Regions from separate parts of the Bradyrhizobium sp. USDA 3262 genome, predicted to be linked through region 1. Evidence: riboswitches for the same ligand, from Rfam matches in the RefSeq annotation. Region 1 holds a riboswitch; the other holds the start of a gene.
What was found. Region 1 has a riboswitch for S-adenosylmethionine ahead of metX (homoserine O-acetyltransferase MetX). Riboswitches for the same ligand answer to the same signal wherever they lie in the genome.

Region 2: it holds a riboswitch for S-adenosylmethionine, as region 1 does, so the genes downstream of both, ACVWYP_RS01820 (O-succinylhomoserine sulfhydrylase) here and metX (homoserine O-acetyltransferase MetX) in region 1, are expected to answer to the same signal.

The regions. Positions count from the first base shown of each region.
Region 1 covers NZ_JBSSCT010000001.1:79,377-86,931, reverse strand. Annotated here, with positions in the region: gene ACVWYP_RS00435 (prephenate/arogenate dehydrogenase family protein) at 1-316, opposite strand, end outside; gene hisC (histidinol-phosphate transaminase) at 321-1,418, opposite strand; gene ACVWYP_RS00425 (chorismate mutase) at 1,518-2,381, opposite strand; SAM riboswitch at 2,556-2,635, shown strand; gene metX (homoserine O-acetyltransferase MetX) at 2,721-3,926, shown strand; gene metW (methionine biosynthesis protein MetW) at 3,923-4,588, shown strand; gene ACVWYP_RS00410 (alpha/beta fold hydrolase) at 4,680-5,552, opposite strand; gene ACVWYP_RS00405 (TIGR02594 family protein) at 5,784-6,449, shown strand; gene ACVWYP_RS00400 (MOSC domain-containing protein) at 6,492-7,283, opposite strand; gene ACVWYP_RS00395 (GNAT family N-acetyltransferase) at 7,339-7,555, opposite strand, start outside.
Region 2 covers NZ_JBSSCT010000001.1:377,607-385,161, reverse strand. Annotated here, with positions in the region: gene pimD (pimeloyl-CoA dehydrogenase small subunit) at 147-1,292, shown strand; gene ACVWYP_RS01825 (SDR family NAD(P)-dependent oxidoreductase) at 1,421-2,194, shown strand; gene ACVWYP_RS01820 (O-succinylhomoserine sulfhydrylase) at 2,641-3,834, opposite strand; SAM riboswitch at 3,912-3,991, opposite strand; gene ACVWYP_RS01815 (2'-deoxycytidine 5'-triphosphate deaminase) at 4,125-5,231, shown strand; gene ACVWYP_RS01810 (hypothetical protein) at 5,519-6,568, shown strand; gene ACVWYP_RS01805 (MATE family efflux transporter) at 6,698-7,555, shown strand, end outside.

The sequences.
Region 1 (7,555 bases):
CGCCCTTCACCGAGCCGACGTCGGAGATGATGGCGCCGGGCTTGAGATGCCCGGCGATCTCGGCGGCGACCGGGCCGCAGGCGCCGACCGGGATACAGAGGATGACGAGGTCGGCATCCTTCACCGCCTCGATATTGGTCTCGACGACGCGATCGACGATGCTGAGCTCGGCGACGCGCGCACGCGTCTTCTCCGAGCGCGCGGTGGTCACGATCTCGCCGACCAGGCCTTGCGCGCGCGCGCCGCGCGCGATCGAGCCGCCGATCAGGCCGAAGCCGATCAGCGCGATGCGTTTGAAGAGCGGGGCGGTGGTCACGATGTCACTTTCCGGCCAGGAAGTCGCGCAGTCCCTCGACCACGAGGCGGTTGGCCTCCTCGGTGCCAATGGTCATGCGCAGCGCATGCGGCAGCTTGTAATTGTTTAGTGCGCGCAGCACGAGGCCGCGCCGTGTGAGATAGGCGTCGGCTTCCGCCGCGGTCTTGCCCTTGTCGGTCGGGAAATGGATCAGCACGAAATTGGCGACGCTCGGTGTCACCTTCAGCCCGAGCTTGCCGATCTCCTCGGTCAGCCAGTTGCGCCATTGTTCGGTGTGGCTCCGCGACATCTGCACATGCGCCGTGTCCTCGATCGCCGCCACCGCCGCCAGCATCGCCGGCGTCGTGACGTTGAACGGACCGCGGATGCGGTTGCAGGCATCGACGATATGCGCGGGCCCGAACATCCAGCCGATCCGCAGCGCGGCAAGGCCGTGGATCTTCGAGAAGGTGTGCGTCACCACCGTGTTGTCCGTGGTCGCGACCAGCTCGATGCCGAGCTCGTAGTCGTTGCGCGAGACGTAGTCGGCATAGGCGGCATCGAGCACCAGCAGCACATGCGACGGCAGCGCGGCGCGCAGCCGCTTGACCTCGTCGAACGGGATATAGGTGCCGGTCGGATTGTTCGGGTTGGCGAGCCAGACCAGTTTCGTGCGCGGCGTCACCACCTTGAGGATGGTGTCGACGTCGGCGGTGAAATTGGTCTCGGCCGCGATCACGTTCCTGGCGCCGTTCGCCATGGTGGCGATCGGGTAGACCAGGAAGCCGTGGGTGGTCGAGATCGCCTCGTCGCCGGGCGCGAGATAGGTGTGCGCCAAGAGATTGAGGATCTCGTCGGAGCCGGCGCCGCAGATGATGCGGTCGGGATCGAGCCCGTAGGCGCGGCCGATCGCCTCGCGCAGCACGCGCGAGGTGCCCTCCGGATAGTCCTCGAGATGGTCAGCCGCGGCCTTGTAGGCCGCGATCGCCTTCGGAGACGGACCGAACGGCGTCTCGTTGGCGGACAGCTTGAACACCTTGCGGCCCGGTTCCGGCACCGGGCTCTTGCCGGGCGTGTAGGGCGCAATATCGAGGATGCCGGGGTTCGGCACGGGGCGGGACATCATCAACTCCGAACAGAGCGTTTTCGAGCGAAGTGGATACCGGTTCGCGTGAAGAAAACGCGTCAAAACAAAAACCTGGACGGGCGGCCGGCTCTTGCTTCAGGTCCTGGCCGATCCGTTAGAGGGCACCGTATAGCGCGTTGCGTGGCTGCCGACGAGGGCCGACGAGCGCACCGAGGCGCCGGCCTGGATCAGGGCGAGCTTGATGGCCTCGAAACCCTTGTTAGTCAGGTCTTGCCCGGTGACCGAGACCAGGAGCGCCGCGCCGTCGAAGGCGGTGTCCGGGACCGCGACGATCTCGGCGAGCGGCGCCAGCGCGCGGGCGACATCGGCGTTCCAGCCGGAGACGCGCACGCTCCAGGTCTGCACTTCGGTGACCATGGCGTCGTCGGCGACCCGCGAGATCACGAACACCGGCAGCGCGGCGGGATGGTCGGCGCGTTCGAGGAACGGCAACCGCGCGATGATCTTCGGCGCGCCACTGGCCTCGAGCGCATTCCACCACGGCGTACGGCTTGCGATCGCGGAGACCAGCGCGAGGTCGCCCTTCGACTTCGCCACCGCCTCGACCGCGGCCTGTGCGCTGAAATGCGAGACGTAAGGCACCACGAAGCCGAAGTGAAACCGCGCCGAGTCGCGCATGGCCGACTCGCCCACGGAAACATCGGCATGCACCGCGAACGGCGCCTGCACATAGGTGAAGGTCGAGATGATGACGCGCCAGATGCTCTCGATGGTGTCGAGCGGCAGGATGCCGCGATGACGCCGCACCAGTTCGCGCATCATGCTGGCTTCGCGCGCCGGGCGGAACGCCGAGCCGACCTCCTGGGTCTTCTTGACCTGGATCAGACGGTCGATGATGTCGCCGCGCGCCATCAACAGGCGGTGAACCTGCTCGTCGATCGCATCGATTTCCTTGCGCAGCTCCTGCAGCGAGGGCGGCGACGGGGGTGGGTTGGACATGCTCTCAAACCTTGTCGTCGGGGCGGCCCGTTGCCGCGTCGGACAGGGTCCCTGATTAGGAAAGACGGGCCGCGAAAGCAAAGAGAAACGTCGCAGGCGTGCCTTGCGCATTCGGTTAACCAATTGGCCGTGGGCAAGGCTGTCTTGACGCCGGGGGGCGTGGGGACTACGTTCCCTGCGTCCCGTGGTCATTTGAGCCGGCCGGCTTGCAGCCACGTTAAACAACTCGCTAAACAGGCCGGGGACCTTATTAGCTCCCGGCCGAACCTTTGTTCAGGCCGGGTTTTTTATTGGCCTGAGGTCCGTCGAGCCCTCCCGCGCGGAGGCAGGGTCGCCTAGATGAGCAACGTGCGTCCGATACCGAGCCCACAAACCCCGAGCGATGATCGCGCCCATGAGGCCGACCATCCGTCGTCACTGGTGGCGAAGTTCGGGATGGACCAGCCGCTCAAGCTCGATTGCGGCGTCGATCTCGCACCGTTCCAGATCGCCTACCAGACCTATGGCGAGCTCAATGCCGACCGCTCCAACGCGATCCTGGTCTGCCACGCGCTGACCGGCGATCAGCATGTCAACAACATCCATCCCGTCACCGGCAAGCCCGGCTGGTGGGAGACCATGGTCGGCATCGGCCGGCCGATCGATCCCGATAAATACTTCATCATCTGCTCCAATGTGATCGGCGGCTGCATGGGCTCGACCGGCCCTGCGTCGCTGAACCCCGCGACCGGCAAGGTGTGGGGACTCGATTTCCCGATCATCACCATCCCCGACATGGTGCGCGCACAGGCGATGCTGATCGATCGCCTCGGCATCACAACGCTGTTCTGCGTGGTCGGCGGCTCGATGGGCGGCATGCAGGTCTTGCAATGGACCGCGGCCTATCCGGAGCGCGTGTTCTCGACGCTCGCGATCGCCTGCTCGACGCGCCACTCGGCGCAGAACATCGCGTTCCACGAGCTCGGCCGCCAGGCCGTGATGGCCGATCCGGACTGGCGCGGCGGCCGCTATGTCGACGAGGAAACCCATCCGCATCGCGGGCTCGCCGTGGCGCGGATGGCCGCGCACATCACCTATCTCTCGGACGCCGCGCTGCACCGCAAGTTCGGACGGCGGATGCAGGACCGCGAGCTGCCGACCTTCTCGTTCGATGCGGATTTCCAGGTCGAGAGCTATCTGCGCTACCAGGGCTCGTCCTTTGTCGAGCGCTTCGACGCCAATTCCTATCTCTATCTGACCCGCGCGATGGACTATTTCGACATCGCCGCCGACCACAACGGCGTGCTGGCGAAGGCGTTCACCGGCATCAAGACGCGGTTCTGCGTGGTGTCGTTCACCAGCGACTGGCTGTTTCCGACCGCGGAATCGCGCGCGCTGGTGCATGCGCTGAACGCGTCGAGCGCGCGGGTGTCGTTCGCCGAGATCGAGACCGACAGGGGGCACGACGCCTTCCTGCTCGACGTACCCGAATTCCTCGACATCTCCCGCGCCTTCCTGCTGGCCGCAGGCAAGGCGCGCGGACTGAAGGACGACGGCCAGTCATGAGCATGCAGCAGACATTGCCCTTGCCGGGTATCGCGCCGGAGCGGACCGGCGGCCATCGCACCGATCATCTCCTGGTCGCCGACATGGTGCGGCCGGGCTCGCGCGTGCTCGATGTCGGCTGCGGCGATGGCGAATTGCTGCAGCTGTTGGAGAGCCGCGGCATCGACGGCCGCGGAATCGAGCTGTCACGCGAGGGCGTCAACGGCTGCGTCGCCAAGGGGCTCGCCGTGGTGCAGGGCGATGCCGACACCGATCTCGTCAACTATCCCGACGATGCGTTCGATTACGTGATCCTGTCGCAGACCTTGCAGGCGACGCGGCAGCCCAAGGTGGTGCTGGAAAATCTGCTGCGCATCGGCCAGCGCGCCATCGTCTCGTTCCCGAATTTCGGGTTCTGGAAGATGCGGCTGCAGCTCCTGATCGGCGGCCACATGCCGCGCACGGAGAATTTGCCGGCGAGCTGGTACGACACCTCGAACATCCATTTCTGCACCATCAAGGATTTCGTGCAGCTGTGCGAGGAGATCAACGTCAAGATGGAGCGCGCGGTGGCGCTCGATCTCTACGGCCGCCCGGTGCCGCTCAACCTGCCGTGGTGGGTGTGGAACATGTTCGGCGAGCAGGGCGTGTTCCTGCTCAGCCGGGGTGGGCAGGGGAAGTGACGTCATGGCGTCATTCCGGGGCACGCGAAGCGTGAACCCGGAATCTCGAGATTCCGGGTTCGATGCTGCGCAGCGCCCCGGAATGACAGGACTACACCGGCGCCGCCACCAGCGACCGCGGATCGCGTACCGGCCAGCGGCCGGCCTCGACCAGCGCGATGAAGCGCTCGACCATCTCGTTGAACAGCGCCGGCTCCTCGAGGTTGAGCACGTGACCCGACTTCGGGAAGAACGAGAGACCGGCGGCCGGCAGATGCTGCTTCAGGAACATGCTGGGCGCGATGCAATTGTCGTCCTCGTCGCCGCATAGGATCAGCGCCGGCGTCGCGGCGCGCTTGATCGCGTCGGTCATGGTGTAGATCGAGGGCCTGCCGCCCTGAAAGCTGCGCATCGTGTTGGCCGAGCCCCTGGCGTCGTGGCGGGCGAGCGCGGCGTAGAAGTCGGCGTGGCCGCGCGGGTCCTTGACCAGGAACGGAATCCGGCTCGGCGCCTCGCGCGTCACCTTGGCGACCTCGACCGCGCCGATGCTCTCGTATTGCTCGGCATTGGCTCGGCACTGCGCGCGGAAGGCATCGAGATGCTCGAGGCTCGAGCCGGAGCCGACCGCGGCCAGCGTCATCGACAGCGCGCGCTCCGGCGCGTTGAGCGCGATCTGTAGCGACGAATAGGAGCCCATCGAGAGCCCGACGAAATGCGCCCTGGCGATGCCGAGATGATCGAGCACCGCGAGCGCGTCGGTAGAGAAGTGCTGGTAGGTGTAGACGTCGGCGCTCGGCGGCACGTCGGACGGCGTGTAGCCGCGCGCCGAATAGGCGATGCAGCGGTGGCCGCGCGCGAAGTAGCGCATCTGCGGCTCCCAATTGGTGTGATCGGCGGCAAACTCGTGCAGGAAGATGATCGGGGTTCCGCTGCCGGCCTCTTCGAAATGGAGGCGGACATGATCTTTCGTCGTGGCGTAGGGCATTGAAATTCTCCTCTCGTTGGCCGCGTCCAGATTTGCAGTTAATTTTCAGGGCCGCAATGCGGCAGTTCCGGTTCCTTTCTCGTCATCGAATCATCGCGGAATGACCCAGAAATGGTTCCCGCTGCGCCGCATGAAATCTTCCTCGCGCCATCCCGATTTTCAAAACCACCGTCGCGTTCCCCCGGGAACGCGACGGGGAGTTGGGGGGCGTTACAGAGGATCTAGTGAAGTATGGTTCAGTTGCTTGCGTGTCGCCGGTCGCTTCGTGTTTTGGCGCTGGCTCTGTGTTCGCTCACTCTCGCCGTGATCTCCGCCGCTCCGGCATCCGCCCGTCCGCACCACTCACGTCACGCGCATTCGGCCCATGCCGGCCATCACGCGCGTCATTATGCCCGCCATCACTATCGGCACACCGCGCGGCTATCGCGCGCCGAGCGCCGCGCGCTCGCGCAGCCGGGCGGGATCGTCGAAACCAACGCAGCGCCGTTGCCCGGCAGCGCTGACCCCGTGCCCAACACCGGCGGCGTCAGCGCGGCAGGTGGCTTCGGCTCGTCCGGCATCGTGGCCGAGGCGCGCCGCTATCTCGGCGGCAATCCGACCGACCGCTCCAGCCTGTGGTGCGCACGCTTCATGAACATGGTGCTGCAGCACACCGGCCATCGCGGCACCGGCTCCGACATGGCGAGCTCGTTCGCCAAATACGGTACGCGCGTTTCGGGACCGCAGGTCGGCGCCATCGCCGTGATGAGCCGCCGCGGCGGCGGCCATGTCGGCATCATCACCGGCGTCGATGCCAAGGGCAATCCGACCATGATCTCGGGCAACAGCGGCCACCGCGTCCGCGAGACGCCGGTCTCGCGCGGCCGGATCTACGCCTATGTGATGCCGACGAACTGACGCGTCGAAAGCGGGGCAGGGCGCGTATGCGCCTTGCCCGGCCTACGACGCGACAGGTCCCTCGGCGGCAATCGTGTCGCCGACGGCGGCGCCGCCATCGCTGATGATCTCGGCGTAGATGCCGCATTCATTGTTGCCGAAGCGCTGCATCAGCGTGTTCGGCACCGAGAGGTCGCGCGCGCCGGTATCGGGATCGACATTGACCGCGGCGCAGCGGGTGATGCGCTTCACCACCCTGGCCCGTGCGCTGCCGATCGCGATGGCCTGGTCGAGCAGGCTGGCTTCATGCCAGGCCGGCCAGCCCTCGACATAGAGATTGGCGCGGAAGCGCAGCGGATGGACCGGCGCCTGCACCATCTCCTCGATCGCCCGCAGGCTGGCCAGGTTGATGATCGAGACCACCTTGCGCGGCACGTCGGAGAAACTGTGGCCCGGGCTGACCAGCACCTTGGGCGGTCCCTTGATCTGGCCGGTGTGACGGTCGGCGAAATAGCGCTCGATGGCCGCCCGGCCTTCCGCGGTCTCGAGGTCGCCCTGGGCCACCATCGCGCCATCCCGGCGCAGCGTCAGCACATGGCTGTCATCGTCGAACTGGGCGCGCAGCGGCGCCAGCCACTCGTCCCGCTGCAGCATCAGGAAATGCGGCTTCGGCAGCCACTTCGGCGCCGAGGGATCGAAGCCGCTCGGGCCGTTCTCGATCGCATAGCGGCGATCGGAGCGGATCGTCTCGCCGGCCTTGAGCTCTGCGTGCGGCAGCGGCTCGGGCGTGAGGCCCTTGACGGGGTAGCGGTAGATGCCGGTGATCCTGGCGGAGGAGAGCTGTGCGTTGTCCATCCGCTCGCTCTAGCCTGTTTGGCGGGCGAGGAGAACTGCCGGCCGCGGGAAGGTACTAGTCGGCGCGCGCCGCTCCAGCAGTGTCCAGCAGGCGCTGCATGAACACGAGATCGAGCCAGCGGCCGAACTTGCGTCCGACCTCCGGCATCCGGGCAACCTCGACGAAGCCGGCCTGCGCGTGCAGCCGGAGCGAGGCCGGATTGCCGCCGTCGATGCCGGCGATCATGACGTGCTTGCCGAGCGCGGTGGCCGCAGCGATCAGCTCGTCGACA
Region 2 (7,555 bases), 300 kb from region 1:
GTCGTCCCCCGCGCAGGCGGGGGACCCAGTACGCCGAGGCGGTCGTGATTCCCAAGGAGGGCCGCGGCGTACTGGATCCCCGCATACGCGGGGATGACGGGTGGAGATCAGGGCAGGCGCCCGCGTGATTTTGGAGAGATGGTAAAATGGATTTTGATCTGTCCGAGGAGCAGCGGCTTCTCAAGGAGAGCGTCGACGGGTTGCTGGCGGATGCCTACGACTTCGATGCGCGCAAGAAGTACATGAAGGAGGAGGGCGGCTGGAGCAAGGCGCTCTGGGGCAAGCTCGCCGAGCAGGGCCTGCTTGGTCTGCCCTTCGCGGAGACCGACGGCGGCTTCGGTGCCGGCGCGGTCGAGACCATGATCGTGATGGAAGCGCTCGGCAAGGCACTGGTGGTCGAGCCTTATCTGGCCACCATCGTGGTCGCCGGCGGTTTCCTGCGCCATGGCGGCTCGGCCGAGCAGAAGGCCAAGTACATTCCCGGCATCATCGACGGCAGCAGGACCTTCGGCTTTGCCCAGCTCGAGAAGAACTCGCGCTACGATCTCTTCGACGTCGTGACCACGGCCAAGAAGAAGGGCGCCGGCTGGGTGATCGACGGCGAGAAGTTCGTCGTGCTCAACGGCGAGAACGCCGACACATTGATCGTGACCGCGCGCACCAAGGGCGGCCAGCGCGACAAGACCGGCATCGGCGTGTTCCTGGTTCCGGCGGATGCCAAGGGCGTCACCAGGAAGGGTTATCCGACCCAGGACGGCCTGCACGCGGCCGACATCAGCTTCACCAATGTCGAGGTCGGCGCTGACGCTGCGATCGGCGATCCCGAGAACGGCCTGCCGCTGATCGAGCGGGTCGCCGACGAAGCCCGCATTGCGCTGTGCGCGGAAGCGGTCGGCGCGATGGACGAGTCGCTGAAGGAGACCGTCGAGTACATCAAGACCCGCAAGCAGTTCGGCGTTGCGATCGGCTCGTTCCAGAGCCTGCAGCACCGTGCCGCCGACATGTTCGTGGCGCTGGAGCAGGCCCGCAGCATGTCGATGTTCGCCACCATGGCGTCGGACTTCGACGACGCCAGGGAGCGTGCGTCCGCAGTCGCGGCCGCCAAGGTGCAGGTCGGCAAATCCTTGAAGTTCGTCGGCCAGCAGTCGATCCAGCTTCATGGCGGTATCGGCATGACCATGGAGGCCAAGATCGGCCACTACTTCAAGCGGCTGACCATGATCGAGAACACGCTCGGCGACACCGACTACCACCTCCGTCGCGTCAGCGAGGGCGGCGGGCTGCTGGCGTAACCACACAGGCGTCATTCCGGGGCTCGCGAAGAGAGAACCCGGAATCTCGCGCCGCAACCTCTGGATTCCGGCGCTGCGCCTTGCGGCGCATCCCGGAATGACGCGTCAACAACAGGGAAACAACAACAATGAAAAACACCCCGTTCGATCTCACCGGCCAGGTCGCGGTCATCACCGGCTCGAGCCGCGGCATCGGCCGCTCCTCGGCCGAGCTCCTGGCCAAACTCGGCGCCAAGGTCGTGATCTCCTCGCGCAAGGCGGACGCCTGCGAAGAAGTCGCCGACGGCATCAAGAAGGCGGGCGGCGATGCGCTCGTCATCCCCTGCAACATCTCACGCCGCAACGAGGTCGAGGCGCTGGTCTCGGGCACCATCAAGCACTACGGCAAGATCGACATCCTGGTCTGCAACGCCGCGGTGAATCCGTATTACGGCCCGCTGCTCGACATCACGGACGAGGCGTTCGACAAGATCATGGGCGCCAACGTCAAGAGCAACATCTGGCTGTGCTCGCAGACCATTCCGCAGATGGCCGGGCGCGGCAAAGGCTCGGTCGTGATCATCTCCTCGATCGGCGGCCTGCGCGGCTCGACGGTGATCGGCGCCTACGGCATCTCCAAGGCGGCCGACTTCGCGCTGTGCCGCAGCCTCGCCGGCGAGTGGGGGCCGAAGGGCGTGCGCGTCAATTGCGTGGCGCCCGGCCTGGTGAAGACCGACTTCGCCCGCGCGCTGTGGGAGGATCCGGACAATCTGAAGCGCCGCACCGCATCGACGCCGCTCCGCCGCATCGGCGAGCCCGACGAGATCGCCGGCGCGGTAGCCTATCTCGCCTCCGACGCCTCGACCTTCATGACCGGCCAGACCATCGTAGTCGACGGCGGCGTCACGACGGCGGCGACGTAAGCGGCTGTTCCTTCGCCTCCCCGCAAGCGCAGGGCTATCGCATATCGTGGCGATGCCCTCGTGGCCATCCTTCGAGACGCCCGCCTTCGGCGGGCTCCTCAGGATGAGGTCTTGTTTTGCGGCACAATAGTAGACCCTCATGGTGAGGAGCGCCGCTTGCGGCGCGTCTCGAACCACGAGGCCGAGCACTTGCGCCGCAAGCGCAGGGCTATCGCATTTCGTGGCGGTGCCCTCGTGGCCATCCTTCGAGACGCCCGCCTTCGGCGGGCTCCTCAGGATGAGGTCTTGTTTTGCGGCACAATAGTAGACCCTCATGGTGAGGAGCGCCGCTTGCGGCGCGTCTCGAACCACGAGGCCCAGCACTTGCGCGGTCGCCAAGGGGCATATGCGATAGCCCTGCCGCAAGCGGGAGAGGGCGCCGAACTCTCCAGACTTCTCTGTTCGCCCTAAACCTGCGCCAGCGCCCGCTCGAAATCCTCGATCAGGTCGTCGGGATGCTCGAGCCCGGCCGAGAAGCGAATAAAACCTTCGCTGATACCGAGCTCGGCGCGGGCCTCCGGCGCCAGGCGCTGATGCGTCGTGGTCGCGGGATGCGTGACCAGGCTCTTGGCATCGCCGAGATTGTTGGAGATGCGCGAGATCTTCAGCGCGTTGAGGCAGCGGAAGGCGCCGGCCTTGCCGTCCTTCACCTCGAAGCCGACCAGCGTCGAGCCGGCGCCCATCTGCTTCTTCACCGTCTCGGCCTGCGGATGGTCGGGGCGGCCCGGATAGACCAGCCGCGTGATCTTCGGATGCCTGGCCAGCGCCTCGGCGATCTTCGCCGCGTTCTCGGTCTGGGCGCGGACGCGGACGCCGAGCGTCTCCAGCCCCTTCAGCAGCACCCAGGCGTTGAACGGCGACAGCGACGGCCCGGTCTGGCGCATGAAATTGTGGATGTGCTCGGCGATGAAGGCCTCCGACGACAGGATGACGCCGCCGAGGCAGCGGCCCTGGCCGTCGATATGCTTGGTCGCGGAATAGACCACGACGTCGGCGCCGAGCGACAGCGGGCTCTGCCAGATCGGCGTCGCGAACACATTGTCGACGATCAGCCGGGCGCCGCCGCTATGCGCGATCTCTGCGATCGCGCCGATATCGAGCACGTCGAGCGTCGGATTGGTCGGGCTCTCCAGGAAGAAGGTCTTGGTGTTCGGCCGCAATGCGCGCTGCCACTGGTCGAGATCGAGGCCGTCGACCAGCGTCGTCTCGATGCCGTAGCGCGGCAACAGGTCCTGCACCACGTAGAGGCAGGAGCCGAACAGGGCCTTCGAGGCCACCACATGATCGCCGGCCTTCAGCGGCGCGAGGATCGCGGTGGTCACCGCGGCCATGCCGGTCGCGGTCGAGCGCGCGGCTTCCGCGCCCTCGAGCTCGATCATGCGGCGCTCGAACATCGCGATGGTCGGGTTGGAATAGCGCGAATAGATGAAGCCGGGGTCCTGGCCCTTGAAGCGCGCCTCGCATTGCTCGGCGGTGTCGTAGACGTAGCCCTGGGTGAGAAACAGCCCTTCCGACGTCTCCCCGAATTGCGAGCGCAGCGTGCCGCCGTGGACGAGGCGGGTTTCGGGACGAAAGCGGGCGGTACCTTCAGATTCAGACATGTGACCTCCGAAGTGGCCATTTCCCTCGGAAACTGGCCACAAAAAAAACCGGCCTGGAGCAACCTCCACAAGCCGGGATCACACTGTCCCCGGCCTGTTTAGCGACTTATTTAACGTGGCTGCAAGCCGGCCGGCTCAAATCACCACGGGATAAGTGCAGCTGATATTCCCTCGCGCCCTTTCCGTCAAGACGGTCATCGGATAACCCGTAAAAGCCCATATTTTGGGGCTTGATGGCCGCCTGGAGTATGATTTTGGGCCATCTCGAGGGATCGCCGAGGGACCGCATCGTGTCGTTCACGCTGGAAGATGAATCCAACGGAATCCTGCCCGACCGCATGATCGCGGAGATGGCGGAGGCCGGCCTCATTCTGCCCGCCTACGACTTTGTCGAGAGCCAGATCCAGCCGGCCAGCCTCGATCTGCGCCTTGGCGACATCGCCTACCGCGTCCGCGCCAGCTTCCTGCCGGGACCCGATGCCACCGTCGCCGAGCGGATCGACCAGCTGAAGCTGCACGAGATCGATCTGTCCGACGGCGCGGTGCTGGAGACCAACTGCGTCTACATCGTGCCGCTGCTGGAGAGCCTGGCGCTGCCGCCGGAGATCGTGGCAGCGGCCAACCCGAAGAGTTCGACCGGACGGCTCGACGTCTTCACCCGCGTGATCGCCGACGGCACCCGCCGCTTTGACATGATCGGCGCCGGCTATCACGGCCCGCTCTACGCCGAGATCAGCCCGAAGACGTTTCCCGTGCTGCTGCGCGAGGGCTCGCGGCTCAGCCAGGTCCGCTTCCGGATCGGCGAGGCGACGTTGACCGCCGACGAGCTCGATGCGCTGCATGCCGCCGAGCGGCTGGTCGATATCGACGATGCCGATCTCTCCGATGGCGTTGCGCTTTCCGTCGATCTCTCCGGCGAGAGCTCGGGCGGCTTTGTCGGCTATCGCGCCAAGCGCCACACCGGCGTGGTCGATGTCGATCGTCGCGGCGGCTATGCGGTCGACGATTTCTGGGAGCCGATCAAGGCGCGGCCCGACGGCAGCCTCATCCTCGATCCCGGCGAGTTCTACATCCTTGCTTCGAAAGAGGCGGTGCAGGTGCCGCCGGACTACGCTGCGGAGATGGTGCCGTTCGATCCGCTGGTCGGCGAATTCCGCGTCCACTATGCCGGCTTCTTCGATCCCGGTTTCGGCTATGCCGGCGCCGGCGGCAAGGGCGCGCGCGCCGTGCTGGAGGTGCGCTCGCGCGAGGTGCCGTTCATTCTCGAGCATGGCCAGATCGTCGGCCGCCTCGTCTATGAACGGATGCTCGAGCGTCCCGACGCGCTGTACGGCCAGCGCATCGGCTCGAACTATCAGGCGCAGGGCCTGAAGCTGTCGAAACATTTTCGCGTGTAGCGGAATTCCTCCGCTGTCATTCCCCGCGAAAGCGGGGAATCCAGTACGCCGCGGCTTCTCGATCGGTCACACCGGCTCTGGAATACTGGATCGCCCGATCAAGTCGGGCGATGACACCGAGTGTGTAATTCCGTTTCGCGCGCGCTTAATTCCGTAGCCCGGATGGAGCGAAGCGAAATCCGGGATTCGCGCCGCTGCAACGCGCCGCCCCGGATTGCGCTTCGCTGCATCCGGGCTACGATTGCGCATGCGAGCTCGACCTCGCCAACAAGAGCCAGGGAGCGAACATGACCGCAGGCGAAAGCGCACAAGAAACGCAGTGGCGCAAATGGCGCAGCGTCGCCGATCTCTATCACGCCTTCTTCACCGGGCTGATCCTCACCGTGGTCACGCGGCGCGGCACGGCTGATGCAGCGGAATTCGTCTTCCGCGTGTTTCGCCGCCAGCAGCAGGAACGCTTCCTGCCCGGCCTGAAGAAGCTCGGCCTCGACGGCCTGCCACCGGCGGTCGCGGCCGCGCAATATCATTACCTCTCCAACTGGATCGGCGGCGTGCATGTCGAATACATGTATGAGACGGATCGCAAGGCCTGGATCCGCTATCCGCCGCCGCGCTGGATCTGGAAGGGCACGGCGATCTGCGGCGTGCCCGGCGAGGTCTCGCGCGCGATGCTGCGCGGCTGGCACGCCAACAACGGCGTCGCGCTCGGGGATTTGCGGCTCGGCTTCGTCTGCACCAAGCAGAGCGTCGACGGCCAGGACGGGCTCGAGGGCTATTACTGCGAATACGATCATCCGCTCGAGCTCGATCAGCGCCTCGTGTTCGCGCGCCATCTCGAGGCGCCGCTGTTCGATTCCAGAACCGCGCCGGCGCTGCCGGTCGACAGCTGGCCGAAGCCGCGGCTGGAAAAGGCCTATCGCAACTACGCGATGGAATATGTGAAGACGGCCGCGCCGGTCATCGTGCAGGTGTTCGGCCCCGAGGATGCGAGCTATCTGCTGCATCTCACCGGCAGACTGATCGGCATGCAGTATTATGACGAGGTCGCGCAGGCGCTCGGCGGGAGCCGTGGCCGTGCCACGGAATTTGCCGCATTCCTGCGCACTCTCTTCGAGTCGCAGGACGATGTCGCTGACATCACCGAATCCGAGGGCCAGTTCGAAATCCGCCAGCACGGCTGGAAGCTGATGGCCGACGTCGCCGACTATCATCCGGCCTGCGCCAGCGTGCTGACGGGCCTGTTCGAAGGGCTGGCCGCCGGCTGCGGGCGGCATATTCCGGTGCATCTGAAGCCGAATGGTGCCGCCGGCGCACCGTTCGTGTGGTCGATCGGCTAGCGCCAAGGTTCATCCGGGTTCACCTGCAATCGCGCAGGCCCCCCTTGCGTCCCGCGCACGTGGATTCCGCCATTGCCATGGTAGGGAAACACCATGGCGCGGCTCCCCAGATCGCGCGTGGGAGTGGAAATGTCCGATCTCGGCCTCGCCGAAATACCTGTCGACGAACAAGAGCGGCCGCTGCCGCCGCCGGTGACCAAGCCGGCGCGCAATGCGCTGCTCGACGGGCCGATCCTGCGCACGCTGTTGTGGCTCGCCTGGCCGAACGTGATCGCGCTCTCCGCCGGCACCTGCGTCGTCATCGCGGAGACTTCGTATATCGGCCGGCTCGGCGTCGAGTCGCTTGCGGCGATGGCGCTGGTGTTTCCCTGCGTGATCCTGACCATGACGATGTCCGGCGGCGCGATGGGCGGCGGCGTCGCATCCGCGATCGCGCGTGCGCTCGGTGCCGGCGAGATCGAGCGCGCCTCGACGCTGGCGATGCATGCGCTGCTGATCGGCCTGACCTTTGGTTTGACGTTCATGCTGGGCATGCTGATCTTCGGTCCGCGCCTGCTCGAATTGCTCGGCGGCCGCGGCAATGTGCTGGCGCAGGCGATCGCCTATTCGCAGGTGTTCTTCGGCGGCGCGATCCTGCCCTGGCTGATGAATACCATGGCCGGCATCCTGCGCGGCACCGGCAACATGAAGCTGCCGTCGACCATGATCCTGTCGTCGGCGGTGTGGCAGATCATTCTGGGCGGCACGCTCGGGCTCGGGCTCGGCCCGGTGCCGCAATTCGGCATGCGTGGCGTCGCCGCGGGTTCGCTGATCGCCTATTCGATCAGCATCAGCGTGATGGGCTGGTATTTGTTCTCGGGCCGTGCCCGCGTGAAGCCGAAGCTCAAGGGGCTGCGCGTGCAATGGGCGATGTTCATCGACATCCTCAAGGTCGGCGCAGTGTCCTGCTTCTCGCCGCTGCAATCGGTTCTGACGATCTCGATCTTC